2 regions of the Cupriavidus sp. GA3-3 genome follow, and region 2 is predicted to be linked to the other one. Evidence: predicted binding sites of a transcription regulator. Region 2 holds the regulator's gene; the other holds the start of a gene.
What was found. Region 2 encodes sigma-54, which starts transcription at its own class of promoters, with help from an activator protein. Its sites were predicted from a motif close to TGGCANGNAANCTGCTTT; they were not measured.

Region 1 (14,780 bases), on a different contig from region 2:
CTGATGGGGCGCACCATCCTGTACCGCGAGGTCGAGTGCATCGCCTGCGGCCATCCGCACTGCCGCATCATCGGCAAGCCGGTGGAAGCCTGGGAAGACGGCGCGCAGGCGCTGGCGCTGTACCAGCCCGATCCCGTGATCGAAACCATCATCGCCTTGCAGAGCGAGGTAGAGCACCTGCGCGCGCTGCAGGGCACCCCGGCCACGCCGGCCGACCTGGTCGGCACCTCGCCCGGCTTCCGTGCCGCCTGGGGCCTGCTGCAGCGGGCCGCGGCCAGCAACGTGACGGTGCTGCTGCTGGGCGAGACCGGCGTGGGGAAGGAGCGGTTCGCGCAGGCGCTGCACAGCGTGAGCGGGCGCGCCGACAAGCCCTTCATTGCCGTGAACTGCGCGGCGATTCCCGATGAGCTGATCGAGTCCGAGCTGTTCGGCGTGGAAAAGGGCGCCTTCACCGGCGCCAGCCAGTCGCGCCCCGGGCGCTTCGAGCGTGCGCATGGCGGCACGCTGTTCCTGGACGAACTGGGCGAGCTGTCGGCCTCTGCCCAGTCCAAGCTGCTGCGCGTGCTGCAGGAAGGCGAGGTCGAGCGCGTGGGCGGCACCGGCACGCGCAAGGTGGATGTGCGGCTGGTGGCCGCCACCAATGTCGACCTGGCCGAAGCCGTGAAGCAGGGCACCTTCCGCAAGGACCTGTACTACCGCCTCAACGTCTACCCGGTCACGATCCCGCCGCTGCGCGAGCGCCTGGACGACATCCGGCCGCTGGCCGAGCGCTTCGTGGCCCGCTACGGCGCGCGCCACGGCAAGCGCATCGTCGGCATCACGGACCGCGCGCTGGCCGAGCTGCGCCACTATGACTGGCCCGGCAATGTGCGCGAACTGGAGAACGTGATCGAGCGCGGCGTGATCCTGGCCAGCCAGGGCGGCCAGATCACCGCCGACCACCTGTTCCTGCCGGGCACCGTGGCACCGGTGGTGGATACCGCGCCGCGGCTGGGCGCGGGCGGCACCTTGCCAGACCTGCGCGAAGCCGCGGTCCATGCGCTGCTGGACCAGATGTCAGAGCAGCAACTGGCGCTGGGCGACGTCGAGACCGTGCTGATGGAGGCGGCCATGCAGCGCGCCGACGGCAACATGAGCCAGGCGGCGCGGTTGCTCGGCATTACGCGGCCGCAGCTGGCGTATCGGTGGAAGATGCGCGGTACGCGTGCCGGTAACGGGCACGGCAACGGTAACTGACGCCGTTTCCTCGCCTCAAGTGCCGAGGGTTTGCTCCCCTCTCCCGCTTGCGGGAGAGGGAGCGCGCCGGTGGTCATCAACATCGATCGCGTCTTCCACGCGCCTCGAATTCCAGCTTCTTCCCCACTTGATCATTTGATGCAGCCCCTCCGGGCCGCGCATCGGCCCGAAGTTGCCCGATGCTGCACCGCGCCAGCGATTTTTCCCTGCCAGATCAAGTCTTCTCACCCAGGTTGCCCACGCACGCTGCTGCGCCGCAGGGCAATCCCATCCGCATCTGCTCGCTGCCCGCAAACGCCCGCCCGGCGCGGCTTTTGATCATTTGATTAAGACCTGTGCGCAGCTTCATCAATTCATCGATGCGTTTCGCGCGGACCTTTCCGGGTTAACGCGCACGCTCGCCATCGCCAATTCCCCGTAACCCTTGTCCCACAACGCTTCGCGCTTGCTGGCACGGTCTTCGCAGTAAGGCCTGCGTCCAGCCAACGCAACGGAGCGCGCCATGAACACCCCGTCGGTTCCCCTGTTCGAAGCCACGCCGCGCTATGTGCGGGTCGAGGGCCGCACCCCCGAAGGGTTTGTGCAGTTCGCCTTCAGCGTGGCCGACCCGGAGCTCAACGTCGAACTGATCATGCCGGAACCGATGTTCGAAGCCTTCTGCTGCGTCAACCGCGTGCGCTTCCTGCCCCCGCTGGAAACCGCGCCGCAGCCGCAAGCCGACGACTGACGCCGCAGCCACCGCATCACAAAGAGAGAAGGGATACAGGAGACCAAGCGATGCAAGTCGATATCAAGACCCAGCAGATCCAGCCGCTGCGCCAGACCTACGGCCATGTCGCGCGCCGCTTCGGCGACAAGCCGGCGTCGCGCTACCAGGAGGCGACCTACGACGTGCAGTCTGAGGTGAACTTCCACTACCGCCCCACCTGGGACCCAGGCTTCGAGCTGTATGACAAGCGCCGCACGGCGATCGTGATGCAGGACTGGTACGCGCTGAAGGACCCGCGCCAGTTCTACTACGGCGCCTACGTGACCGCGCGTGGGCGCCAGCAGGATGCAACCGAAAAGAGCTTTGCTTTCGTCGAGAAGCGCGGGCTGCTGCAGGCGCTGCCGGCCGAATGGCAGGAACGCCTGGCCGTTGGCCTGCTGCCGCTGCGCCATGTGGAGTGGGGCGCCAACATGAACAACTTCTACTGCGCCGACTATGGCTGGGGCACGGCCATCACGCAGGCCTGCACCTATTGCGCGATGGACCGCCTGGGTATCGCCCAATACCTGTCGCGCATCGGCATGCTGCTGGACGGCAATACCGGCGTGGCGCTGGAGCGGGCCAGGGTGGCCTGGCTGGAGAGCGCCGCGTGGCAGCCGCTGCGCCGCTTTGTCGAGCACACCTTTGTCACCGGGGACTGGTTCGAGACCTTCGTCGCACAGAACCTGGTGCTCGACGGACTGCTCTACCCGCTGGTCTACCAGCATGCCGACGCGGTGATCGCGCGCGCCTGCGGCACCGGGCTGGCGGTGCTGACCGAATTCATGAACGACTGGCGCGACGAGCACGCACGCTGGGTCGATGCCGTGATCCAGGCCGCAGCGGCCGAGTCCGACGCCAACCGCGCGCTGCTGTCGGGCTGGGCGCGCGCCGCCTGCGCCGAGGTGGCGCAGGCGCTGGTGCCGGTGGCCGATGCGCTCACCGGCGAAGACGGCGCGCAGATGGTGGCGCTGTGCCGCGAGCAGTTCGAAGTCCGCCTGGGCAGGCTCGGCCTGGCTGCCTGATCCGCCCACGACGTACCCCACGGAGACACGCCATGTCAGCCACCGCTGCCAACGTCTATATCGCCCTGCAGAACAACGACGACACCCGACCCATCATCGACGCCATCACCGAGGCCAACCCGCATGCGGTGGTGTCGCAGTTTCCCGCCATGGTCAAGATCGACGCCCCCGGCCACCTGACCATCGTGCGCGAACTGGTGGCCGGCAAGCTCGGCCGCGACTGGGACCTGCAGGAGATCCACCTGAACCTGATCTCGCTGTGCGGAAACATCGACGAAGACGAAGACGCCTTCACGCTGCGCTGGAACGCCTGACCGGGCAGCGGCACACAGAACATCACGGAGACATCATGGACGCACGCAAGAAGCTCAACCTGCGCGAGAAGTACGCCTCGATGACGCGGGACCTGGCCTGGGAAACGACCTACGAGCCGATGGACAAGGTCTTCCCGTTCGACAAGTACGAGGGCATCCGCATCCACGACTGGGACAAATGGGAAGACCCGTTCCGCATGACCATGGATGCCTACTGGAAATACCAGTCGGAGAAGGAGCGCAAGCTGTACGCGATCATCGACTCGTTCGTGCAGAACAACGGCCACCTGAACGTATCCGACCCGCGCTACCTGAACGCGCTGCGGTTGTTCCTGACCGGCGTGACGCCGCTGGAATACGCCGCCCACCGCGGCTACGCGCACCTGGGCCGGCATTTCCGCGGCGCCGGCGCGCGCGTGGCGGCGCAGATGCAGTCGGTCGACGAGCTGCGCCACGCCCAGACCCAGCTGCACACGCTGTCGGTCTACAACAAGTACTTCCACGGCTTTGGCGAATGGCGCCATATGCACGACCGGGTCTGGTACCTGTCGGTGCCGAAGTCCTACTTCGAGGACGCGATGAGCGCGGGGCCGTTCGAGTTCATCACCGCGATCTCGTTCTCGTTCGAGTATGTGCTGACCAACCTGCTGTTCATGCCGTTCATGTCCGGCGCCGCCTACAACGGCGACATGGCCACGGTGACCTTCGGCTTCTCCGCGCAGTCCGACGAGTCGCGCCACATGACGCTGGGCCTGGAAGTGGTCAAGTTCCTGTGCGAGCAGGACCCCGGCAATATCCCGATCCTGCAGAAGTGGCTGGACAAGTGGTTCTGGCGCGGCTTCCGACTGCTCACGCTGGTCGGCATGATGATGGACTACATGCTGCCCAAGCGCGTGATGTCGTGGGCCGAGGCCTGGGAGATGTACTTCGAGCAGGCGGGCGGGGCCCTGTTCAAGGACCTGGAGCGCTACGGCCTGCGCATGCCCAAGTACCACGAAGTGGCCACCAGGACCAAGGACCGCATCACGCACGAGGCCTGGGCCACCTTCTATAACTACGCGGGCGCCGCCGGCTTCCACACCTGGGTGCCCAAGGCCGACGAGATGGCATGGCTGGCCGAGAAGTACCCCCAGACCTTCGAGCGCTACTACAAGCCGCGCCTGGACCACTGGCAGGAGCGCCAGCAGGCCGGCGAGCGCTTCTACAACACCACGCTGCCGATGCTGTGCCAGACCTGCCAGATCCCGATGGTGTTCTCGGAGCCGGACGACCCGACCCAGACCTGCTACCGCGAAAGCAGCTACCACGGCATGAAGTTCCATTTCTGCTCGGACGGCTGCAAGGACATCTTCGACGACGAGCCCGCCAAGTACGCGCAGGCCTGGCTGCCGGTGCACCAGATCTACCAGGGCAACTGCGGCGGCGCCACGCTGGAGGACGTGCTCAAGTGGTACCGGCTGAACCCGGGCGCTGACAACCTCGACTTCGAGGGCTCGCAGGACCAGCGCAACTGGAACGCGTGGAAGGGCATCGGGCCTGCCGCGGACGCCGCCTGAAGCGGCCCCCATCACAAGACAAGGAGACAACCATGCCCGTCGTATCCATCGGCGACTACGCCTTCGAGGCGGCCGACCGCGAGGCCGTGTTCCACGGCAACCGGCTGCTCTATATCGGCTGGGACGGCCACCTGCTGTTCTGCGCGCCGCATTGCTTCCCGTTCCCGCCGTCGATGCCGCTGCGCGACGTGGTCGACAAGGTGCTGCCCGGCGTCTACGGCTACCACCCCGACTTTGCCCGCATCGACTGGGGCCAGGTGCAGTGGCTGCGCGGCGGCCAGCCCTGGCAGCCCGACCTGGACCGCTCGCTGGAAGAGAACGGCCTGGGCCACAAGGACGTGATCCGCTTCCGCACGCCGGGGCTGGACGGCATCGGCGGCAGCCGCAGCTGAGGCGCATGGTCGAACGCACCACCGGAAGGAGACCAAGATGTATTCGCTGACCATTGAACCGATCGGGCAGACCATCCCCATCGCTCCCGGGCAGACCGTGCTGGACGCCTGCCTGCGCAACGGCGTGTGGCTGCCCCATGCCTGCTGCCACGGGCTGTGCGCCACCTGCAAGGTGCAGGTGGTGGACGGCGAGGTCGAGCAGGGCGAGGCCTCCAGCTTCGCGCTGATGGATTTCGAGCGCGACAACGGCCAGTGCCTGGCCTGCTGCGCGACCGCGCAGTCGGACCTGGTGATCGAGGCCGACATCGAGGAAGACGCCGATGCGCTGGGCCTGCCGCTGGCCGACTATCGCGCCGAAGTTGTCGAGACGCGCGCCCTGACGCCCACCATCCTGGGCATCTGGCTGCGTGTGAAGGATGGCGGACGCACGACCTTCCAGGCCGGTCAGTACGTCAACCTGAACGTGCCGGGCTGCGACCAGCCGCGTGCGTTCTCGCTGGCCAACGCGCCGGGCGACGAGCTGGTCGAGCTGCACGTGCGGCGCGTGCCGGACGGGCAGGCCACCGGCTACCTGCACGACCAGCTGGCGGTCGGCGACGAATTGTCGTTCTCAGCGCCCTATGGCCGCTTCTTCGTGCGCAAGTCGGCGCAGGTGCCGATGCTGTTCCTCGCGGGCGGCTCCGGCCTGTCCAGCCCGCGCGCGATGATCCTGGACCTGCTGGCCGCCGGCGAGACCCTGCCGATGACGCTGGTGCAGGGCGCGCGCAACCGCGGCGAGCTGTACTACGACGCCGAGTTCCAGGCACTGGCGCAGGCCCACCCCAACTTCCGCTACGTGCCCGCGCTGTCGGACGAACCCGCCGACAGCGGCTGGAGCGGCGCGCGCGGCTACGTGCATGACGTGCTGCACCAGCTCTACGCGCAGGACGGCAATGCCGACTTCGGCGGCCACAAGGCCTACCTGTGCGGGCCGCCGCCGATGATCGAGGCCTGCATCCGCACGCTGATGCAGGGCCGGCTGTTCGAGGCGGATATCCACACCGAGAAGTTCCTGTCCGCGGCCGATGCGCAGAACAGCGCGCGCAGTCCGCTGTTCAAGATCTGAGGAGGCCGGCCATGCATACCGTCGAGATCGCCGGCAGCGGGCTGCGCTACCCCTGCGCGGCGGAGCAGAACCTGCTGCGGGCCATGGAAGTGCTGGGCCAGCGCGGCATCCCCGCCGGCTGCCGCGGCGGCGGCTGCGGCGTGTGCAAGGTCCGCATCGAAGCCGGCGACTTTCACGCCGGCAAGATGAGCCGCGCCTGCCTGTCCGAAGCGGAGCAGCGCGACGGACTGGTGCTGGCCTGCAAGACCTACCCGGACAGCGATATCCGCCTGCGGCCGGTGGCCCTGCTGCAGCGCTGCCTGGAAAAGCAGCGGTGGCGCGAACAGGGCCGGTAGCACGCAAACGAAGCACAAGCAAGGAAGGTGGCACCCACACAACGCCACCCCACCACACCAGGAGACCCATCATGGCATTGACAGGCGTATTGCGACCGGGGCATGTAGCCCTGCGCGTGCTGGAGCTGGAACCGGCGCTGAAACACTACACCGAGGTACTCGGCTTGATCGAAACCGCGCGCGATGCGCAGGGCCGGGTGTTCCTGAAGGCATGGGACGAGCACGACCACCACAGCGTGGTGCTGCGCGAGGCCGACAGCCCGGGCATGGACTACATGGGTTTTCGCGTCGACAGCGGCCACACGCTGGAGCGGCTGGCGCAGGAGGTGGAGCAATCCGGCCTCGCCACCGACTGCCAGTGGATCGCCGCGGGCGAGCACCCGCATACCGGCGTGCGCTTTCGCTTCACCATACCGACAGGGCATGCGATCGAACTCTTTGCCGACAAGGACAAGCTTGGCTGCAAGACCGGCGACCTCAATCCCGACCCCTGGCCGGACGACCTGCGCGGCATGGCGCCCAGCCGCTTCGACCACTGCCTGCTGTATGGCGACGATGTCGACGGCACCGTCAAGTTGTTCCGCGACGTGCTGGGCTTCTCTCTGGCCGAGCAGGTCGTGGCCGGCCCCGACGGCGAGATGCTGATCGGCGCCTTCCTGACCTGCTCGAACAAGGCGCACGACATCGCCTTTATCCGGCACCCGGAGAAGAACCGCTTCCACCATGCCTCGTTCCTGCTTGATAACTGGAGCGAAGTGCTGAAGGCGGCCGACATCATCTCCAAGAAGGATGTGTCGCTCGACATCGGCCCGACCCGGCACGGCATCACGCGCGGCGCGACGATCTACTTCTTCGATCCCTCCGGCAACCGCAACGAGGTGTTCTCCGGCGGCTATATCCACTACCCGGACAAGCCCACCATCACCTGGACCGACAACGAGCTGGGGCGCGCGATCTTCTATCACGACAGGAAGCTGAACGAGGCGTTCTTGAATGTGCTGACCTGAGCGAGAACGCTCGCCTCCCGCTGGTTTGCTCCCCTCTCCCGCAAGCGGGAGAGGGGGCATCCAATCGATGAGCGGAGGATCGCAGTGCGCGATTGCTTCAACACCAGAGAACCAATATGAAAGACTTCAAGAACTTCATCAACGGCGAGTGGGTCGGCACCGCGCGGACCTTCGAGAACCGCAACCCGGCCGACAACAGCCTGATCGGCCACGTGCACGAGGCCGGCCAGGCCGAGGTCGACGCCGCGGTGCAGGCCGCGCGCCGTGCGCTGCAGGGGCCGTGGGGCCGCATGACGGTGGCGCAGCGGGTCGAGCTGCTGCACGCGGTGGCCGACGGCATCAACCGCCGCTTCGACGAATTCGTGCAGGCAGAGATCGCCGATACCGGCAAGCCCTTCGGGCTGGCCAGCCATATCGACATCCCGCGCGGCGCGGCCAACTTCAAGGTCTTTGCCGACCTGATCCGCAACGTGCCGACCGAAAGCTTTGCCATGGACACGCCCGACGGCGGCAAGGCCATCAACTACGCGTTGCGCAGCCCGCGCGGCGTGATCGGCGTGGTGTGCCCGTGGAACCTGCCACTGCTGCTGATGACATGGAAGGTCGGGCCGGCGCTGGCCTGCGGCAACACCGTGGTGGTCAAGCCCTCGGAGGAGACCCCCGCCACCGCGACGCTGCTGGGCGAGGTGATGAACGAGGCCGGCGTGCCGCCCGGCGTCTACAACGTGGTGCACGGCTTTGGCCCGGATTCGGCCGGCGCGTTCCTGACCGCGCACCCGCAGGTCAACGGCATCACCTTCACCGGCGAGACCCGCACCGGCGAGGCCATCATGAAGGCAGCGGCCAACGGCGTGCGGCCGGTGTCGTTCGAGCTGGGCGGCAAGAACGCGGGCATCGTGTTCGCCGATGCGGATTTCGACAAGGCCGTGGCCGGCATCACGCGCTCGGCGTTCGAGAACAGCGGCCAGGTGTGCCTGGGCACCGAGCGCGTCTACGTGCAGCGGCCGATCTTCGAGCGCTTTGTCGCCGCGCTGAAGGCGAAGGCCGAGGGCCTGAAGCTGGGCCGGCCCACCGAGCCCGGCGTGAACATGGGCCCGCTGGTGTCGCACGAGCACCGCGACAAGGTGCTGTCCTACTACCGCAAGGCCGCCGGGGCCGGCGCCACCGTGGTCACCGGCGGCGGCGTGCCGCAGATGCCGGGGGCGCTGGCCGAAGGCGCCTGGGTGCAGCCCACCATCTGGACCGGCCTGCCGGAAAGCGCCGCCGTGATCCGCGAGGAGATCTTCGGGCCGTGCTGCCATATCGCCCCGTTCGACACCGAAGAGGAAGTCATCACGCTGGCCAACGACAGCCCGTACGGCCTGGCCGCCACGGTCTGGACCGGCGACCTCGGCACCGCGCACCGCATGGGCAGCGCGCTGGACGTTGGCATCTGCTGGATCAATGCCTGGTTCCTGCGCGACCTGCGCACCGCCTTTGGCGGGGCCAGGCAGTCCGGCATCGGCCGCGAGGGCGGTGTCCATTCGCTCGAGTTCTACACCGAGCTGCGCAACGTCTGCGTCCGCCTGTGAGGTCCCGTCATGCATAACGAACTTATCCTTGAGATCGGCGCCGGCCTGCACCATGCGCTGGCCTCCCGTCGCCCGGTGGCGCCGCTGACCGAATCATGGCCGGAGCTGAGCATCGACGATGCCTACCGCATCCAGCTGGCGATGGTGCAGCATCGGCTCGACGCCGGCGAGCGCGTGGTCGGTAAGAAGATCGGTGTGACCAGCCGCGTGGTGATGGACATGCTCGACGTGCGCCAGCCCGACTTTGGCCACCTGCTGTCCGGCATGGTCTACCCCAACGGCGCGGCGATTCCCGCCGACACCCTGATCGCGCCCAAGGCCGAAGGCGAGATTGCCTTCGTGCTGAAGGAAGACCTGGAGGGGCCGGGCGTGACCAATGCCGACGTGCTGCGCGCCACCGCCTATGTGCTGCCTTGCTTCGAGATCGTCGACTCGCGCATCCGCGACTGGAAGATCCGCATCCAGGACACCGTGGCTGACAACGCATCGTCAGGCGTGTTCGTGCTGGGCGATGCCGCGGTGGACCCGCGCAGCGTGGACCTGGGCACGGTCGGCATGACGCTGGAGAAAAACGGCGAGATCGTCGCTACCGGCGCCGGCGCGGCCGCGCTCGGGCATCCCGTCAATGCGGTGGCGTGGCTGGCCAATACGCTTGGCCGGCTGGGCATTGGCCTGAAGCGGGGCGAGGTGATCCTGTCTGGCTCTCTTGCCGCGATGGTGCCCGTAACCGCCGGCGACCAGCTGCGCATCAGCCTGGGCGGCATCGGCTCGGCCGGCGTGCGCTTCGCCTGAACCCGACCCATTTTTCAATTCAGCGCAGGACATGCCATGAACCTGACACACGACACCATTGCCCGGCTCGCCGAGCACCTGGAGAACGCCGAGCTGCAGCGCGAGGCGGTGCGCAAGATCACCGACGAATACCCGGACATGGACTGGGACGACGCCTACGCCATCCAGGACGCCATCCGCGCGCGCAAGGAGGCGCGCGGCACCCGCATCGCCGGGCTCAAGATGGGCCTGACTTCGTTCGCCAAGATGCGCCAGATGGGCGTGAGCGACCCGGTGTACGGCTTCCTCACCGACTATGGCGCCTGCATGGACGGCGCCGCCATCGATACCGGCACGCTGATCCATCCCAAGGTGGAAGCCGAGATCGCCTTCGTGCTGAAGGCGCCGCTCAAGGGGCCTGGCTGCCATATCGGCGACGTGCTGGCCGCGACGGACTTCGTGGTGCCGGCGGTGGAGGTGATCGACTCGCGCTACGAGAACTTCCGCTTCGACCTGAAGAGCGTGATTGCCGACAACACCTCGTCGGCGCGCTTCGTCGTGGGCGGCACGCACCGCGGCGCCGAGGGGCTGGACCTGAAGAACCTGGGCGTGGTGCTGGAGAAGAACGGCGAGGTGGTGGCCACCGCGGCCGGCGCGGCGGTGCTCGGGCATCCGGCCAACAGCGTCGCCATGCTGGCCAATATGCTTGGGGCGCGCGGGCGCGAGCTGCCGGCGGGCACCTTCATCATGACCGGCGGCGTGACCGAGGCCATCGCGGTGGCGGCCGGCGACAACATCACCGTTCGCTACCAGCACCTGGGCACGGTATCGATGCGCTTCACCTGAACCGCGTAGCAAGGAGACACACCATGCCAATCATGCAGGTCTTCCTGATCGAAGGCCGTACCGACGAACAGAAGGCGCGCCTGATCCGCGCGCTCACCGATGCCGCGGTCGAAGCGGTGGGCGCACCGGTGGAAACCGTGCGCGTGATGATCACCGAGGTGCCGAAGGCGCAGTTCGGCATCGGCGGCAAGACCGCCACGGAACTGGGCCGCTGACGCCCACGCGATAAGGACAACGACATGGACATGAAAGCAAGCGGCCACCACAAGGTGGCCATCATCGGCTCCGGCAATATCGGCACCGACCTGATGATCAAGGTAATGCGCCACGGCCGGAGCCTGGAGATGGGCGCCATGGTGGGCATCGATGCCGCGTCGGACGGGCTGGCCCGCGCCGCGCGCCTGGGCGTGCCGACCACGGCCGAGGGCATCGACGGGCTGGTCGGCATGCCGGGCTTCGGCGATATCCGCATCGCCTTCGATGCCACCTCGGCCGGTGCTCATGCGCATCACAACCGCGTGCTGCAGCAGCACGGCGTGCGCGTGATCGACCTGACGCCGGCGTCGATCGGCCCGTACGTGGTGCCCGTGGTCAACCTGGACCAGCACCTGGATGCCCCCAACATCAATATGGTCACCTGCGGCGGCCAGGCCACCATCCCCATGGTGGCGGCGGTGTCGCGCGTGGCCAGAGTGCACTACGCCGAGATCGTGGCGTCGATCTCGAGCAGGTCGGCCGGGCCGGGCACGCGCGCCAATATCGACGAGTTCACCGAGACCACCAGCCAGGCGCTGTGCTCGGTGGGCGGCGCCGCGCGCGGCAAGGCCATCATCGTGCTCAACCCGGCGGAACCGCCGCTGATGATGCGCGACACGGTCTTCACCTTGTCGGAGGACGGCGATGAAGCGGAAATTGCGGCGAGCGTCGAAGCGATGGCGCAGGCAGTGCAGGGCTACGTACCGGGTTACCGGCTCAAGCAGCGCGTGCAGTTCGAGCGTATCGCCGCGTCGGCGCCATTGAATATCCCCGGCCTGGGACCGATGAGCGGGCTCAAGACCTCGATCTTCCTGGAAGTGGAGGGCGCCGCCCATTACCTGCCGGCCTATGCCGGCAACCTCGACATCATGACCAGCGCCGCACTGGCCTGCGCCGAGCGCCTGGCCGAGACCCGGCTGTCCGCATGAGCCGCAGGGAGACAAAGATGACCGCACAACCCACCAAGAAGCTCTACATCTCGGACGTGACGCTGCGCGACGGCAGCCACGCCATCCGCCACCAGTACAGCCTGGAGCACGTGCGCCGCATCGCGGCCGCGCTCGACGCCGCGCGCGTGGATTCGATCGAGGTCGCGCACGGCGACGGGCTGTCGGGCTCCAGCTTCAACTACGGCTTTGGCGCCCATACCGACCTGGAATGGATCGCCGCCGTGGCCGAGACCGTGCGCCATGCCCGCGTGGCCACGCTGCTGCTGCCGGGCGTGGGCACCGTGCACGACCTGCGCGCCGCCTATGATGCCGGCGCGCGCGTGGTGCGCGTGGCCACGCACTGCACCGAAGCCGATGTCTCGCGCCAGCACATCGAATATGCGCGCGAACTCGGCATGGACACCGTCGGCTTCCTGATGATGAGCCACATGACCACGCCCGCGGCGCTGGCGCAGCAGGCGAAGCTGATGGAAAGCTACGGCGCCCAGTGCGTGTATGTGGTCGATTCCGGCGGCGCGCTGGGCATGCAGGACGTGCGCGAGCGCTTCCGCGCCTTCAAGGATGTGCTCAGGCCGGAAACCCAGACCGGCATGCACGCCCATCACAACCTGAGCCTGGGCGTGGCCAATTCCATCGTCGCGGTGGAAGAGGGCTGCGACCGCGTCGACGCCAGCCTGGCCGGCATGGGTGCCGGCGCCGGCAACGCCCCGCTGGAAGTCTTTATCGCCGCCGCCGAACGCCTGGGCTGGCAGCACGGCTGCGACCTCTACACGCTGATGGATGCCGCCGACGACATCGTGCGCCCGCTGCAGGACCGCCCGGTGCGCGTCGACCGCGAGACCCTGGCGCTGGGCTACGCCGGGGTCTATTCAAGCTTCCTGCGCCATGCCGAGGCCGCCGCGGCGCGCTACGGCCTGGGCACGGTCGACATCCTGGTCGAGCTGGGCCGGCGGCGCATGGTGGGCGGGCAGGAAGACATGATCGTGGATGTGGCGCTGGATTTGCTGGCGCGGCGCAGTGCTCAGGCGGGGCAGGCAGTGCCGTCGGCGGCGGTGGCCTGACCGTCGGCAGGCGCGGTCAGGGCGACGCCGGCGCGGCGCGCGCCGCAACGATCGCCAGCATCGGGCCGCTCACGCTCAATGGCCAGGGCCGGCTGCGCGGCAACCTGCGCGTCAGTCGGTCCCCGCCGTGGTCGCGTCGCCGCTTGCCATGCGGTGGAAGACAATATCGTCGACCAGCGGTTCCAGCGGTGCCGCAATGCGGTCGATGGTGCCTTCCCGGTTGTAGAGGAAGGTGAGGGCCAGGTTGTCAGGATGGATTTCGGCGGGTTTTTCGGCGGTGGTGAACACATCGTAATGACGATGGGCGAGCTGGCCGGACATGCCGCGCCAGCGCCAGGAGAGTGCATCGCCATCGGTATCGATGGTGATCTGCCCGTAGGCGGGATGGGAGTAATCGCCGGCGTAGTCGTGCAGCGGATGGCTGGGAGCGGTGCCGGTGTGTTGCCGCGCCTGTCGTGCCGACTTGTCGACCCGCAGCTGCGCAAGCATTTCCTGGCGCCGGGCGCGCATGCGGCCGAGCCAGTCGATGGGCGCATGGCCGCGCAACTGGTCCAGGGCCGCATAGGTCAGCAGCGCGGTCACCGCGCTGGGTGCCCGGTTGGTCAGCACCGCAATGCCGATACGCCTGGATGGCATCAGCGTCATCAGCGCCGCCCAGCCCAGCCAGCTGCCGCTGTGCGAGACCGTGCGCTCGCCGCGGTATTGCTCGACCGTGAGGCCAAGGCCGTAATGCTGATCGCCGACCTCCGGGAACTCCGACATGCCGATATGCACGCCTGGCGTCATCATGTCGCGCACGATCGCCGGCGATAGCAGGGCACGCCCGCCAACCTTGCCTTCATCCAGCAGGCAGCGCATCCATTTCGCCAGGTCCTCCACCGAGGTGGCGAGGCCACCGGCCGGCTTCACAATGGAGGACCAGTTCGCACGCAAGCACTCGCTTGCAACCATCGTATGCGGGTGCGCGTGGTCGGGAGCGGCGGCCAGGGCCTCGGCGCAGAAACCGAAGCGTGAGAAGCCCAGCGGCCGCAGCAGGCGCTCCTCGGTGAAGTCCTCCCAGCGCTGGCCGCTGAGGCGCTCGGCCACATGGCCGGCGATCACGTAGCCAAGGTTCTGGTACTGCCAGCGTTCGCGCAGGTCACGGCTGGGCGCCAGGTGGCGCAGCCGTGCCAGCAGTTCGCCGGTGTCGAGGTCACCCGGGGTATGGAGCCAGTCGTGGCGCGGCATGCCGCTGTGGTGGCAGAGCAGGTCGCGCACCGTGATGCGCTCGGTGGTGACGGCATCGTGCAGCCGGAATCCCGGGATCAGGTCGCGCACGGGCGTGGCCCAGTCCAGCCTGCGCTCGTCCACCAGCAGGCCCAGGCCGGCCGCGGTGAAGGACTTGGTGATCGAGCACAGCATGAACTGCGTAGCCGTTGTCACCGGTGCTGATCCGGCGCTGTCGCGGACGCCGTAGCCCAGCATCAGGACGGGCTCGCCGTCGCGGATCACGGCCAGCGCAAGCCCGGGGATCTTCCAGTCCGCCATCGACTCTTCGACCAGTGCATCGAATCCGTTCAGCATGGGGCATTCCTGGGGGCATGGGCTCCGTATGCTGCCATGTCCTGG
Region 2 (14,780 bases):
TGTATCGTGTGCGCAGTCATAAAAAGTTACAAAATGGCCCGCCGCCTCCAGGTAGACCGTGGTCGGGCCGGCATTGTGCGAACACGGGCGCAGCGCGAAAGCGGCGTGCCCCGAGGTAAAACCAAGTCAGCCGAACAGCTCCATGACAACGCTCGCCCACCAATTCGAACAATACGGCGCCTGGAGAACCGGGGTCCTCCAGTCACTGGCCGAATTCCAGTCCTGGCTGCAGCAGCACGACCTGTACGACGCCCAGGCCGATGACCGCGTGCAGCGCATCCAGAGCGTGCTGCGCAGCGACCGGCTCAAGGTCGCGTTCATTGCCGAGTTCTCGCGCGGCAAGAGCGAGCTGATCAACGCCATCTTCTTTGCCGACTACGGGCGCCGCATCCTGCCGTCGTCGGCGGGGCGCACCACGATGTGCCCGACCGAGCTGCGCTACGACGAGGCCGAGCCGCCGTGCATCCGGCTGCTGCCGATCGAGACACGCCTGCAGGAGGCCTCTACCGCCGACTTCCTGGAGGCCGGCACCTCGGCTTCGCACTGGCATTCGGTGCCGCTGGACCCGTCTTCGCCCGAGGGCATGCTGGCTGCGTTCCAGCACGTGGTGCAGACCGTGCGCGTGCCGCCGGCGCAGGCCGAGGCGCTGGGCCTGTACCACGAGAACGATCCCGATGCCGCCTACGCGGTCGATGCCGAGGGCATGGTCGAGATCTCGCGCTGGCGCCACGCCGTCATCAATTTCCCGCATCCGCTACTGCGCCAGGGCCTGGTGATCCTTGACACGCCGGGCCTGAATGCGATCGGCACCGAGCCCGAGCTGACGCTGCGGCTGATCCCCGATGCCCATGTGGTGGTGTTCGTGCTGGCCGCCGATGCGGGCGTCACCAAGAGCGACCTGGAGCTGTGGCGCAGCCATGTCGGCGCCGGCCACCGGCGCGGCTGCCTGGCGGTGCTCAACAAGATCGACGGGCTGTGGGATCCGCTGCGCGAGCCGGGCGAGATCGCGCAGGAGATCGCGCGGCAGGTGTCCACCACCGCGCAGGTGCTGGGCATCGAACAGTCGCGCGTCTATCCGGTATCGGCGCAGAAGGGCCTGGTGGCCAAGGTCACGCACGACGACGAGCTGCTGGCGCACAGCGGCCTGCCCGAGTTCGAGCACGTGCTGTCCGACCAGCTGATCCCGCGCCGGCGCGAGATCGTCTCGGACCAGGCGCACCGGCTGGTGCAGGACATGGCGCGCGCCGCGCAGCAGCTGCTGCAGAGCCGCCGCCGCGATATCGTCGAGCAGCTGTTCGAGCTGCGCGGCCTGCGCGGCAAGAACCACGCGATGGTCAAGCACATGTTGATGCGGGTGCAGGGCGAGAAGGAAGAGTTCGAGCAGAGCATCAGCAAGTTCCAGGCGCTGCGCCTGGTCTTCGGCCGCCACAGCGCCGACATCATCAAGAGCCTGCAACTGCGCGACGTGCGCCTCACCATGCGCAGCGCGCGCGAGCAGATGAAAGAGCGCTTCTTCTCGCGCGGACTGCGCGAAGACATGGACGCGCTGTTTGCGCAGCTGACCAGGCTGGTGACCGATGCCGACAACAAGATCGGCCAGCTGCACCAGCTGATCGAAAGCATGTACCGGCGCTTCAACGCCGAGCACGGCTTCACGCTGCCCGCGCCGATGCAGTTCACTGCCGAGCGCTACGTGGCCGAGCTTGAGGAAACACTGCGCCTGGTGCATGCGCACTTCGGCACGGTCAGCATGCTGACGCGCTCGCGCCCGCAGCTGGTCCAGAGCGCCTTCAGCACCATGGCCAGCCGCGTGCTGGAGAACTTCCGCGACCTGAACCGCGATATCGAGGTCTGGCTCAAGTCGGTAATGACGCCGCTGGAAGCGCAGGTGCGCGAGCACCAGAAGCAGCTGCGCCGGCGCGTCGATTCGATCGAGCGCATCCACGAGGCCACCGACACGCTGGAAAGCCGCATTGCCGAACTCGAGGAAGTGCTCAACGGCCTGGACGAGCGCAGCGGCCGTATCGAGGGCTACGCGCAGCGGCTGCTGCGGCCGACGGCTGCAGCCGACAGCGCGAGCCTTGCGGTGGCCTGATCCTGAAGCCGGTATATCATGTGGCGCCGCACTTAGCGGCGCCTTTTCCTTTGGTGCGCCGCGCGCCCCGCGCTTCAGAACGTTTCACCCAGATGCCCCGCAAACCAGCCCCTCGCGCCGTTCCCGCCATCCCCGACGATATCTGCGTGCCGCCCGACTTCGGCGCCAGCGTGGTCGACTGGCAGCGCCAGCATGGCCGGCACGACCTGCCGTGGCAGAACACGCGCGACCCGTACCGCATCTGGCTGTCGGAGATCATGCTGCAGCAGACCCAGGTGAGCGCGGTGATCGACTACTTCCAGCGCTTTGTCTCGCAGCTGCCCACGGTGCAGGCGCTGGCGGCGGCGCCTGCCGACCAGGTCATGGCGCTATGGGCGGGGCTGGGCTATTACTCGCGCGCACGCAACCTGCACCGCTGCGCTATGCAGGTGGTGAGCGAGCATGGTGGCCGTTTCCCGACCGATCCCGCGGTGCTGGCCACATTGCCCGGCATCGGCCGCTCCACCGCCGCGGCAATCGCCGCGTTCAGCGCCGGCGTGCGTTCTCCAATCCTGGATGGCAACGTCAAGCGCGTGTTCGCGCGCTGCTTCGGCATCCACGGCCATCCGGGCGAGCGCGTGGTGGAAACGCGCATGTGGCAGCTGGCCGAGCTGGCCTTGCCGGCCGCAGGCCCGCGCCAGGCCGAGGACATGATCGCCTATACGCAAGGGCTGATGGACCTGGGCGCCACGGTGTGCTCGCGCGGCAAGCCGGCCTGCCTGGCCGATGCCGGTGCGTGCCCGCTGTCGGCCGACTGTGTGGCGCGCCGCGACGGGCTCACCGGCGTGCTGCCCACGCCCAAGCCGCGCGCGGCCATCCCCGAGCGCAGCACGGTAATGCTGCTGGTGCGGCGCCAGCGCGAAGTGCTGCTGCGCCTGCGCCCCGGCAGCGGCATCTGGGGCGGCTTGTGGAGCCTGCCGGAGATGCCGGTCGACAGCGTGCCCTTCGACACGGAAGCCGCCGAGGCGGCGGCGCTCGACTATGCCCGCGCCTTCGGCAAGCCCGCGCGCGCCGCACTGACCGGCGAGCTGACCCATGTGTTCACGCACTTCCGCCTGCTGATCCGTGCCATCCGGGTCGATGTGAGCGCGGACGGCGCAAGCCTGATGGCGCAGGACGGCGCTGCGGAAGCCGCGCAGCGCTGGATCTCGCTTGACGATCTCGATGCGGTGGGTACGCCCGCGCCGGTGCGCAGGCTGCTGGAGGACCAGGCCCGCGGCGGGCTGTTCTGAGCGCCTAGAGCATGTGGTTCTGGCGCATGTAGCGGTGCACGATCTCGATGCGCATGCCGGCATCGGGCAACGCCATCAGCATCTGCTTGGCCTTGAGCGGCACCGGCAGCAACTCGCACAGCCGGTTGGCGACCCAGCTCGGGTCGTCCCACAGGTAGGGCTCGTCGAATGGCAGGCGGTCGGGTTGCTCGGCATGGAGCCGCGTGACAATGCGCCGCAGCGCATCCAGGCATTCGCCCAGCAGCTCCAGCTTGCAGTCGATGATGTCGGGAGGAAGCACCTCGGCGCGCGCAACCAGCAGGCCGTCGTCGCGGGTGTCATGGCTGACGATATGGAAGCGCTCGCGGCCGCGCGCACGGATCAAGAGCACGCCCAGCTGTTCCATGTTGCAGTCGACGATCTCCGCCAGGCAGCCGATCAGTTCCGGCACGGTGGGCTGGTCCGGCCGGGCCACTTCCTCGCCGCTTTCGATCAGGCAAACGCCGAAGGGAGTGTTGTCGCGCAGGCAGTTGCGCACCATGTCGACATAGCGCGCCTCGAACACGCGCAATGGCAGCCGTCCACCGGGAAACAGCACGGTGTGCAACGGGAACAGCGGCAGGTTGTCGAGCGTCCGCGGCGGATCTTCTGATGCCGTGGGACGGTAGAGGTCGGTCGAGGACATGCAGTGCCAGCTTGGGTATCGCGCAGCAATGGGCCAGCCGGCCAACGCGGCGTGCAGATGCCAATGATGCCAGTGGGCAGTCCCGCCTGCGTCAGCCCGCCGGTGCGAGCTCTCGGTGTCTCACCAGCACATTACCATGCGCCCGGAAGTAGTTGGCAAGCCTTTCCGCAATATAGACCGAGCGATGCTGGCCGCCGGTGCAGCCGATCGCCACGGTCAGGTAGCTGCGGTTGTCGGCAATGAAACTCGGCAGCCACTTTTCCACGTAGGCGCGGATATCCTCGGCCATCGCCAGCACCATTGGCTGGGCCTGCAGGAAGTCGATCACCGGCGTGTCGCGCCCCGTCAGCGGGCGCAAGGCCAGGTCGTAATAGGGGTTGGGCAGCGAGCGCACGTCGAACACCATGTCCGCATCGCTGGGCACGCCGTGCTTGAAGCCGAACGACTCGAATAGCAGCGTCAGCCGCTGGCTGTCGTCGCGGATCAGCTCCTTGATCCAGCTGCGCAGCGTATTGGTGCGCACATTGCTGGTGTCGATGCGGTGCGCGGCCTCGGCCAGCGGGCTCAGCAGCGCACGCTCCATCTCGATCGCTTCCATCAGCGCGGTGTCGTTGAAGGCGGGTTCACCGCCCGGGCCCGGCACGCCGTCGGTACGGACCGAGAGCGGGTGGCGGCGGCGCGTCTCGGAGTAGCGCTGCACCAGTGCGTCGGTGCTGGCGGTCAGGAACACCACCTCGACCTGGTGCTCAGCGGCCAGCGCGCGCACGGTGTCGGGCAACTGGTCGAGCGACTCGCGGCTGCGGATGTCAGTGGCGACGCCCAGGTGCGTATAGCCCTGGCTGTCGAGATAGCGGGTCAGTTCCGGGATGAACTGAGCCGGCAGGTTGTCCACGCAGTAGTAGCCTGCGTCTTCGAGCACGTTCAGTGCGACGGACTTGCCGGAACCGGATATGCCGGTGATGAGGATGATGCGCATAGCAACTGAAGCATAGCATCACGTGATGAAGGCGTCATGACACCACGCGCAAAAGCAAACATGGCGAACCTCGCGGTTCGCCATGCTTTTGTCGTCAGCTTGCGGCGCTGGTTGCGGCTCAGGCTGCCTTGGACAGGCATTCCTTCATGTAGGCCTTGTATTCGTCGCCCTTCTTGCCCTTGCCCGACTTGCTGCAGGAGGCCATTTTCTCCTGCTGGGTCTTGGACGCGCCCTTGGACAGGCATTCCTTCATGAACGCCTTGCGTTCGTCGCCCTTCTTGCCGGCGGCTTGCGTATTGCAGGCCTTCATCTTGTCCTGCTGGGCGTTGGCTGCGGGCTTGTCCGGGGTAGCCGGGGTGGCGGGCGTGGCAGGCATGGCCGGCGTTGCCGGTGCGGTGGCCGCCGGCTTGGCTGGCGTCGCGGGGGTTGCCGGCGTGGCGGTGGTCTGTGCAAAAGCGCTGGCGGCGATCATCGGGGTGACCAGCGCGCACATCGCGATCAATTTCTTCATGCTTGCTCTCCTGGGTGTGGAAAACTTCATGGCCGCGCGCCATTGCCGGCGTTGCAGCTTCCGTAACGGGCGCGATGCCCATTACAGCACAAAACGGAGCATGCCTGAAGAACGTTGACGTTCTGCGTCAACGCCGTTGTAAGCAAATGAAAACGCCGGCGCTCAGAGCAAGCGGCCCTGGCCGCGCGATACTGCATCGGCCTGCATCGCGGCGCGCTGCCGGTCCATGAAGTCGCGTAGCGTATCGATGCCGCGCAGGCGCAGGATGGTGTTGCGCACCGCGGCCTCGACCAGCACGGCCAGGTTGCGCCCGGCCGCCACCTGGATCTTGACCATGTGGATCGGCAGGCCCAGCACGTCGAGGTATTGCGAATCGAGCGGCAGCCGCTCGAACTCGCCGTCATTGCGACGCACCAACTGCACCACCAGCTTGATCTTCATCTTCCGGCGCACCGCGGTCTCACCGAAGATGGTCTTGATGTCGAGCAGGCCCAGACCGCGTACTTCAAGCAGGTTCTGCAGCAGCGGCGGGCAGCGGCCTTCAATGAAATCCGGCCCCAGGCGCACGAAGTCCACGGCATCATCGGCCACCAGCCCGTGGCCGCGCGAGATCAGTTCCAGGCCCAGTTCGCTCTTGCCCAGGCCCGATTCGCCCATGATCAGCACGCCCATGCCCAGGATGTCGAGGAATACCCCGTGCATGGTCACGCGCGGCGCGGAGATACGCGACAGGTACAGGCGCAGGTGGTCGATCACCGCGGCCGACGACACCGGCGTGGTGAACAGCGGCGTGGACGAGCGCGTGCAGCGCAGTTCCAGGTCGGGCGGCGGCTCCATGCCGTCGGCGATCACCAGGAAGGGCGGCTCCAGCAGGATCAGCTCGCCCATCTGGCGCTTGCGGGTCTCGTCGTCCAGCCGCTGGTAATAAGTGATCTCGGGCTTGCCGAGCACCTGGATGCGGTTGGGGTGGATCAGGTTCAGGTGGCCCACCAGGTCGGCGGCGGAGGTGGCTTCGCGGGCGAACTCCACATCGAAGGCGCGATCCGCACCTTCCAGGCCGGCCACCCACGAGAGTTTGATGTCGGCTGCGTTGTCGTCGAAGATGGACTGGGAGGTGACGCCGGTGAGTTCCATGCGGTATGACTGGTGGGGCGGTTTGCGAAGCGCCTTGGCGCCTGCCCGGTCTGGTGCCGGCCCGCTTGAGGGATCAGGGGATCAGGGATGCCATGCGATCAGCAACTGATGGACGGCATCGGGCGTGGGCAGCGTGGCCAGCCCTTCACGCATGTCGCGGTCGGAAAGCAGTTGCGCGATTTCGGACAGGATTTCCAGGTGCTGCTGCGTAGCCTGTTCGGGCACCAGCAGGAAGATCAGCAGCGATACCGGCTTGCCATCGGGCGATTCGAACGGAATTGGTTCGGCCAGGCGCATGAACGCGGCCAGCGGCTGCTTCAGGCCCTTGATGCGGCCGTGCGGGATTGCCACGCCGGCGCCCAGGCCGGTGGATCCAAGCGACTCGCGCGCGAACAGGTTGTCCGTCACGATGGCGCGCGCCACACCATGGTTGTTCTCGAAGAGGAGCCCGGCCTGCTCGAACACACGCTTCTTGCTGGTGACGCTGACGTCGAGGGTGATGTTGCCGGGTGGCAGCAATTTGGCCAAACGATTCATGGGCGATGCGCAGGATTTCAGTTAGCGGGCGGACCGTTCCGCCGGGCAGTGGGCTGGCTCCGGCCTGCCGTTGGCCTGGCCGGAGGCGTCCGGCCCATTATAGAGCAGCGACTACTCCCGCATTGTGCAGCGCAACGGGGCAAGCCGGTGCAGAAAGATACATGGTGATGCAATGGTGCCTCCGCGGCGGGGAGCCGGTGCACCGGGGCGGGGCACGGCCAGGATTCCCTCTCTTTGTATGGCGCAGCATACACCTTGGCGCAGCGCTTGCGAACACCCTTGCTCATTCGGGTGAAAAGCATCGGCTCCGGCGCCACAGCCGGGCCGCGCCGCCAGTGCGGGCGCGGCATGCCGGCGGCAACCGGGAACGCGAGGGCGCAAAAAAGCCGCGCTTCTTGGCGCGGCTTGCCTGTTAGATCCTGATTCAGCAGCCCGCTGCGGGGCTGCCGGGCACGGTCATTGCTGCATTTGCGCTGCGGCCATCTGGTACTTGACCGCTTCGCGGTCGTGGCCTTGCACGCGATCCTTGTAGCGGATCACCTGACGGTCCAGCTTGTCGACGAGTGCGTCGATCGCTGCATACAGGTCTTCGTGATGCGCTTCGACAAAGATGTCCTTGCCCTTGAGATGTAGATTGATTTCCGCGTACTGACGCCGGTCCTTTTCCTTATGGTTGTCGACAGAGAGCAGCACACTAACGCCAATGACTTGATCGAAATGCCTGACGATTCGCTCCAGCTTCGTTTCCACGTACTCACGCAGAGGGGGCGTGATGTCCAGGTGGTGTCCACTGATCTTGAAGTTCATAGCGCTTCTCCTTCTGAAAGAGCCTCACCAGGCAGGCGGTGGGCTCGGCTACAAAGACTTGCGGAGATTGACTGCGGGGATCTTCAGGGCTTCGCGATACTTGGCAACGGTGCGGCGTGCGACAACGAAGCCTTGTTCGCCCAGCAGTTCGGCAATGCGACTGTCGGAAAGGGGATTCCTCGGGTCTTCGGCTCCTATCAGTTGCTTGATCAAGGCGCGGATGGCCGTTGACGAAGCCGCGCCACCGGTTTCGGTGGACACGTGGCTGCCGAAGAAGTACTTCAGTTCGAAAGTACCCATCGGCGTTGCCATATATTTATTGGTCGTCACCCGGGAGATGGTTGACTCGTGTAAACCCAGTGTATCGGCAATCTCCCGCAAAACCAAGGGGCGCATGGCGATTTCGCCGTGGCTGAAAAAGTTCTTTTGACGCTCGACAATGGCCTGCGAGACACGCAGGATTGTGTCGAACCTCTGCTGGATGTTCTTGATCAGCCAGCGCGCCTCTTGCAGCTTCTGCTGCAGCCCGGCGGTGCCGGACTCACCCTTTGCGCCACGCAGGATTTGCGCATACATGTCATTGATGCGCAGCCTCGGCATCACATCCGGATTGAGCTGCGCGATCCAGCCGCCGCCACCCTTGCGCACGAACACGTCCGGCACCACGAAGTCCGCCTCCGGGCGGCTGTATGCATGGCCGGGGTAGGGCGCCAGCGAGCGGATCAGTTCGTGTGCGGACTTCAGCGCCGCTTCATCCACCTGCAGCGCCTTCTTCAGCCGCGTGTAGTCGCGTACTGCGAGCAACTCCAGGTGGTTGGTCACGATGTTCAGGGCCAGTTCGCGCTGCGGGTGCGTCAGGCGCCGCAACTGCAGGGCCAGGCACTCGGCGGCGTTGCGCGCGCCCACGCCGGGCGGGTCGAAGCTCTGCAGCAGCGTGAGGATGGCGTGGACCTCCTCGATCTCGAACTCGAGTTCTTCCGGCAACTCCGTGCAGATCTCCTCAAGCGATGCGCTCAGGTAGCCATCGTCGTCGAGCGATTCGATCAGGAAGATGGCCAGGCCCTTGTCGCGCGCCGAGATCTTCAGCGGCGTGAGCTGTTCCATCAGGTACTCGCGCAGCGTGGGCTCGGCTTCGCGCAGCTGCATCGGCGTTTTTTCGTCCTCGTCGCCCTGGGGGCGGCGGGCAAAGTCGTCCAGGCTCCACTCGCTGCTGCCATAGTCGTCGCCGTTGCCGCTGTCGCCATAGCTGTCGTCGTCAGCCGCGCCGTCGGCGCGGGCCTCGCCATTGCCCTGCGGCTCTGCCGGCGCGGGCGCCGGTGCGCTCTGCAGGTTGACCGAGCCGTCGGCCGCCACGCGCAGCGGGCTTTCGATCCAGTCGTTCTCGCGTTCGAGCAGAGGGTTTTCCGTCAGTGCCTGTTCGACCTCTTGCTGCAGTTCCAGCGTGGAAAGCTGCAGCAGCCGGATCGACTGCTGCAGTTGCGGGGTCAGGGCCAGATGCTGGGAAAGGCGGAGCTGTAGCGACGGTTTCATGCGACCTATTCTATGCGCATCTTTCCGTTGTTGGAACGGAAATTGCTATCGCTTATGCGGTCTGATCGCTGCTGGCTGTGGTAGGCCCACGTGCGCCCGCGAATAGGCCTGCCGCTCCATGGCAGGCCGCTGCATCACATGCGGAAGTTCTCGCCCAGGTAGACGCGCCGCACTGCGTCATTGGCGATGATTTCCTCGGGCTGGCCCGCGGCCAGCACCGTGCCTTCGCTGATGATGTAGGCGTGGTCGCAGATGCCGAGCGTCTCGCGCACGTTGTGGTCGGTGATCAGCACGCCGATATTGCGTGCCTTGAGGAAGCTGACGATGCGCTGGATCTCGCCCACGGCGATCGGGTCCACGCCGGCGAAGGGTTCGTCCAGCAGGATGAAGCGCGGCGACGACGCCAGCGCGCGCGCGATTTCCACGCGGCGGCGCTCGCCGCCCGACAGCGACAGCGCCGGGTTGTTGCGCAGGTGCGCGATCTGCAGGTCGTCGAGCAGCGAATCCAGGCGGCGCTCGATCTCGGCCTTGGGCAGCGGCTTGCCGTTGCTCACCTGCAGCTCCAGCACCGCGCGGATGTTCTCTTCGACGTTGAGCTTGCGGAATACCGAGGCTTCCTGCGGCAGGTACGACAGCCCCATGCGCGCGCGCTCGTGGATCGGCAGGCCGCTGATGTGGTCGCCGTCGAGCACGATATCGCCTTCGTCCAGCGCCACCAGGCCCACGATCATGTAGAAGGAGGTGGTCTTGCCCGCGCCGTTGGGCCCGAGCAGGCCAACCACCTCGCCGCTCTTCACGTCGAGCGAGACGTCCTTGACCACCGTGCGCGAGCCATAGCGTTTCTTCAGGTGGCGCACGACCAGCGTGCTGCCGCCGGCAAGGACGGTGGAGGCTTCGACGGAAGGCTTGTCGGCGATGGTTGCGGTATCGGTCATTGGCACAGTCTGGCGTTCAGGCGTTTCTGGCGCCGGCCGCATGCGATGCACGCAGCCGGCGCCAGGCGTCAGGGTTTGTTGGCAGGCGCGGGCGCCGGCTTCAGGTCCAGCGGCGAGCCGCCGCTGCCCGTGGCGCCGGCCTTCTGGTCCTGGCGCGGCGACAGCACCGCGCGCACGCGGCCGGACGGATTGGCGGCCGCGGCATCGCCGCTACCGCCGCCGGCAGCCGTGTAGAACTCCTTGCGGCTGTCGTAGGTCAGCACCGCGCCGCGGATCTCGTCGACCTGCTTGGCGCCCTGCAGGCGCGCCATGCGGGCATTGCCGATCAGCTTGGAGTACTCCTGCTTGCCGTCGTACTCGATGCGGTCGCCCCAGCCGTCGATGTATTCGTCGACGCCTTCGCGCTTCTGCCGGATGTAGGCCTGCTTGCCCGGCTTGGCGGTGGCCACCGCGAACTGGTAGCCCTCGGGATCGGTGCGCAGTTCGGCGGCGTCGGACTTCAGGATCATGGTGCCCTTGGTCAGCACCACATTGCCGGTCAGCGTATAGATCTGCTTGACGTCGTCATAGCTGGCGTTGTCCGCCTCCAGCACCATCGGCTTGTCGCGGTCCGCGCGCTCGGCCAGGGCGGGCTGGGCCAGCAGGCCGAAGGCCATGGCCAGGGCGAGCAGGGCCGGGGCGGTGCGTCGACGGGACGATGTCGTCAGGGAAGCAGTCATGTTGGCAGGGTTGCTTGAGGGCGTCTGGGTACGTTGGTGCGGGTTGGTGCGGCCCCCGGGCCGGGGCTCAGGACCCCGGCGCGCGGCCAGGGGTCGGCCCGGTGATGATGGTGCCGCGTACATTGCCGAGCAATTGTACTTCGCGCGTGACGTTGTTGAAGATCAGGCCGTTGGCGGTCATCACCGACGGGCCGCGCGTCAGCTTGACCGGCTTGTCGGTCTTGACGATGTCGTCATTGACCAGCAGCTGGAAATAACTGGATGCGGCGGTCAGCTGCGGGTCCTTGGACACGTCCACGCCCTGCTGGCGCATGACGAAGCCGTTGCCGTACAGGTCGATCACCGAACCCTCGGCGTTCATGCGGCCCATATCGGCGCGGGCGGTGACCGGCGGGCGGTCCGGCTCATACGCGCGCATGGCGGGCCGGGTCACCTCGTAGGTCTGGTCATCCTCGAAATGGACCATGCGCTCGCCGGTAAAGCGGATTTTGGTGCTGCCGTCCGGCGCCAGCTCAGTGGCCGAGAAGCGGTCCATGAAGTAGTCGGGCTCATGCTTCTTGGCGCTTTGCGCGGCCGGGTCTTCCTTGGGGGAGTTGATCTGGACCAGCCAGAACGTGCTGCCCGCCACGAAGGCCATCAGCAGCAGCGGCAGCAGCCGCATGACGATGCCGCTGAGGGAGGCGAGGAGTGCCTGCATGGTGTCCTTGGCGTTGTGCCGGTTGTGCCGGGCCCGCGCCCGCTCAGATGACCTTGGCGCGGGTCAGGTCGTGGATATGCAGCGCGCCGGTCAGGCGGCCGTCGTCATCCACCACCAGCAGCTGGTTGATGCGGTTGGCCTCCATCACCTGCACCGCTTCGACGGCGAGCTGGTTCTCGTTGACCACGTGCGGGTTGCGGTGCATGACGTCGCCGATGGGAACGGTCTTCCAGTCGCGCGGGGTTTCCAGAAGGCGGCGCAGGTCGCCGTCGGTGAAGACGCCGATGGCGTGTCCGTCCGGGTCCACCACGGCGGTCATGGCCATGCCCTTGCGGGTGATTTCCATCAGCGCCTGGGCCAGCGGGGTGTTTTCACGCACCTCGGGCACGGCGTTGCCGGTGCGCATCACGTCGCGCACATGGGTCAGCAGCTTGCGCCCGAGCGCGCCGCCGGGGTGCGAGCGCGCGAAGTCTTCCTCGCCAAAGCCGCGCGCATCGAGAACCGCCACTGCCAGCGCATCGCCCAGCGCCAGCGCCGCGGTGGTGCTGGCCGTCGGCGCCAGGTTCAGCGGGCAGGCTTCTTTCTCGACCGCCGCGTCCAGGTGGACGTCGGCCAGCTTGGCCAGGTTGGAGTCGGGGTTGCCGGTGACCGAGATCAGCCGCGCGCCGATGCGCTTGACGATCGGGATGATCGACAGCAGCTCGCCGGTCTCGCCCGAATTGGAGAAGGCGATCAGCACGTCGTCGCGCGTGACCATGCCCAGGTCGCCGTGGCTGGCTTCGGCCGGGTGCACGAAGAACGCCGGCGTGCCGGTAGAGGCCAGCGTGGCCGCGACCTTGCGCCCGATATGGCCGGACTTGCCGATGCCCGAGACGACCACGCGCCCGGTGCATTGCAGGATCAGCAGCACGGCACGGGCAAAGTCGCCGTTCAGGCGTCCGGAAAGTGCGGAAACCGCATCGGCTTCGGTCTGGAGAGTGTCGCGGGCGAGCCTGAGTGCTCGATCCGCATCGAAATTGGCTATCATGGCGACGAAGTATACCAACGAATGCGATGGCGCCTGGCCCGACCCATGGCGCACGTCGTGCTTGCCGTGCTCGCCGTATTTTGCCGGCAGGGTGCCCGTGCCGGGTCGGACGTGCGCCTGGCCGGTCACCCAGACCGCCTGATGCATTCTCCGCTGGAACTGACCCTGGTGCTGCTGGCCGCCGCCGTCTTCGGCGTGGTCGCATTCCGCATGCTGCAGCTGCCGCCGATGCTCGGCTACCTGGCCGTCGGCATCCTGATCGGCCCCCATGCGCTGGGGCTGGCCAGCGACACCGCGCAGACCAAGTACCTGGCCGAATTCGGCGTGGTCTTCCTGATGTTCTCGATCGGGCTGGAGTTCAACCTGACCAAGCTGCGCTCGATGAAGCGGCTGGTGTTCGGCCTGGGCGGCTCGCAGGTGGTGCTGTCGATGCTGGCGGTGGTGCCGGCCAGCTGGGCTTTCAACTGGCTGTTCCCGCTGTCCTGGCAGGCGTCGGTGGCGCTGGGCGGGGCGCTGGCGATGTCTTCCACCGCGATCGTCTCCAAGATGCTGTCCGAGCGCATGGAGCTTGAGAGCGAGCAGGGCCGCAATATCATCAGCATCCTGCTGTTCCAGGATCTGGCGGTGGTGCCGCTGCTGATCGTGATCCCGGCGCTGTCGCGCGATCCGGGCGACCTGATGGTGGCGCTGGGCCTGGCCACGGTCAAGATCGTGGTGGCCCTGGGCGTCATCTTCTTCCTGGGCCAGCGCCTGATGAGCCGCTGGTTCCACGTGGTGGCGGCGCGCCGCTCGCAGGAACTGTTCATGCTGAACCTGCTGCTGGTGACGCTGGGCATGGCGGCGCTGACCGAGCGGCTGGGCCTGTCGATGGCGCTGGGCGCCTTCATGGCGGGCATGCTGATCTCCGAGACGCCCTACCGCCACCAGGTGGAAGAGGACATCAAGCCGTTCCGCGACGTGCTGCTGGGACTGTTCTTCGTCACCATCGGCATGCTGCTCAATATCCGCGTGGTGCTCGACCACGTATGGCTGGTGCTGGCGCTGCTGGTGGTGCCGGTGCTGTTCAAGCTGGTGCTGATCGCGCTGCTGGCGCGGGTCTTCGGCTCGCGCCAGGGGGTGGCGATCCGCACCGGGCTGGGGCTGGCGCAGGCCGGCGAATTCGGTTTCGTGCTGCTGAACCAGATCGACGGCCTGAACCTGGTCGACCCGGTGCTGATCCAGGTGATCCTGGCATCGATGCTGCTGTCGATGCTGGCCGCGCCATTCCTGATCCAGTACAGCGACGCCATCGTGCTGCGCTTTGCCGCCAACGAATGGCTGATGCAGTCGCTGAACATGACCCGCATCGCCGCGCAGAGCCTGCAGACCGAGAAGCACGCGATCATCTGCGGCTTCGGCCGCAGCGGGCAGAACCTGGCGCACATGCTCGAGCGCGAGGGCATCAACTACGTGGCGCTGGACCTGGACCCCGACCGCGTGCGCGAGGCCGCCGCGGCCGGCGATACCGTGGTCTACGGCGACGCGGGCCGGCGCGAGGCGCTGATCGCCGCCGGCATCCACCGCGCCGCCGCCCTGATCGTCACCTATGCCAACACCCCATCGGCGCTCAAGGTGCTGCACCACGTGCAGGAACTGGCGCCGGCGCTGCCGGTTATCGTGCGCACGGTGGACGATTCAGAGCTCGATACGCTGCAGAAGGCCGGCGCCACCGAGGTGGTGCCCGAGATCATCGAGGGCAGCCTGATGCTGGCCTCGCACGCGCTGGTGCTGCTGGGCGTGCCGATGCGGCATGTGCTGCGCGGCGTGCAGGAGGCGCGCGACGCGCGCTACAGCCTGCTGCGCGGCTATTTCCACGGCCGCGACGATGATGAGGACAT

Region 1: C265_RS28760 (phenol hydroxylase subunit) is a predicted target of sigma-54. The motif match lies at 1,686-1,703, and genes of this name have one in related genera.

The regions. Positions count from the first base shown of each region.
Region 1 covers NZ_KB944504.1:41,552-56,331, reverse strand. The annotation lists gene poxR (phenol degradation transcriptional regulator PoxR) at 1-1,236, shown strand, start outside; gene C265_RS28760 (phenol hydroxylase subunit) at 1,739-1,963, shown strand; gene C265_RS28755 (aromatic/alkene monooxygenase hydroxylase subunit beta) at 2,014-3,009, shown strand; gene C265_RS28750 (MmoB/DmpM family protein) at 3,042-3,323, shown strand; gene C265_RS28745 (aromatic/alkene/methane monooxygenase hydroxylase/oxygenase subunit alpha) at 3,359-4,879, shown strand; gene C265_RS28740 (phenol hydroxylase subunit P4) at 4,912-5,271, shown strand; gene C265_RS28735 (NADH:ubiquinone reductase (Na(+)-transporting) subunit F) at 5,309-6,376, shown strand; gene C265_RS28730 (2Fe-2S iron-sulfur cluster binding domain-containing protein) at 6,388-6,711, shown strand; gene C265_RS28725 (catechol 2,3-dioxygenase) at 6,783-7,718, shown strand; gene C265_RS28720 (2-hydroxymuconic semialdehyde dehydrogenase) at 7,835-9,289, shown strand; gene dmpE (2-oxopent-4-enoate hydratase) at 9,299-10,081, shown strand; gene dmpH (2-oxo-3-hexenedioate decarboxylase) at 10,118-10,906, shown strand; gene C265_RS28705 (2-hydroxymuconate tautomerase) at 10,903-11,121, shown strand; gene C265_RS28700 (acetaldehyde dehydrogenase (acetylating)) at 11,146-12,090, shown strand; gene dmpG (4-hydroxy-2-oxovalerate aldolase) at 12,108-13,172, shown strand; gene C265_RS28690 (serine hydrolase) at 13,284-14,735, opposite strand.
Region 2 covers NZ_KB944502.1:149,054-163,833, reverse strand. The annotation lists gene C265_RS26235 (dynamin family protein) at 143-2,095, shown strand; gene mutY (A/G-specific adenine glycosylase) at 2,188-3,366, shown strand; gene C265_RS26225 (LON peptidase substrate-binding domain-containing protein) at 3,371-4,030, opposite strand; gene rapZ (RNase adapter RapZ) at 4,122-5,006, opposite strand; gene C265_RS26215 (PsiF family protein) at 5,125-5,517, opposite strand; gene hprK (HPr(Ser) kinase/phosphatase) at 5,680-6,651, opposite strand; gene ptsN (PTS IIA-like nitrogen regulatory protein PtsN) at 6,733-7,188, opposite strand; gene hpf (ribosome hibernation-promoting factor, HPF/YfiA family) at 7,645-7,995, opposite strand; gene C265_RS26195 (RNA polymerase factor sigma-54) at 8,044-9,525, opposite strand; gene lptB (LPS export ABC transporter ATP-binding protein) at 9,660-10,460, opposite strand; gene lptA (lipopolysaccharide transport periplasmic protein LptA) at 10,529-11,179, opposite strand; gene lptC (LPS export ABC transporter periplasmic protein LptC) at 11,247-11,876, opposite strand; gene C265_RS26175 (SIS domain-containing protein) at 11,920-12,903, opposite strand; gene C265_RS26170 (monovalent cation:proton antiporter-2 (CPA2) family protein) at 13,045-14,780, shown strand, end outside.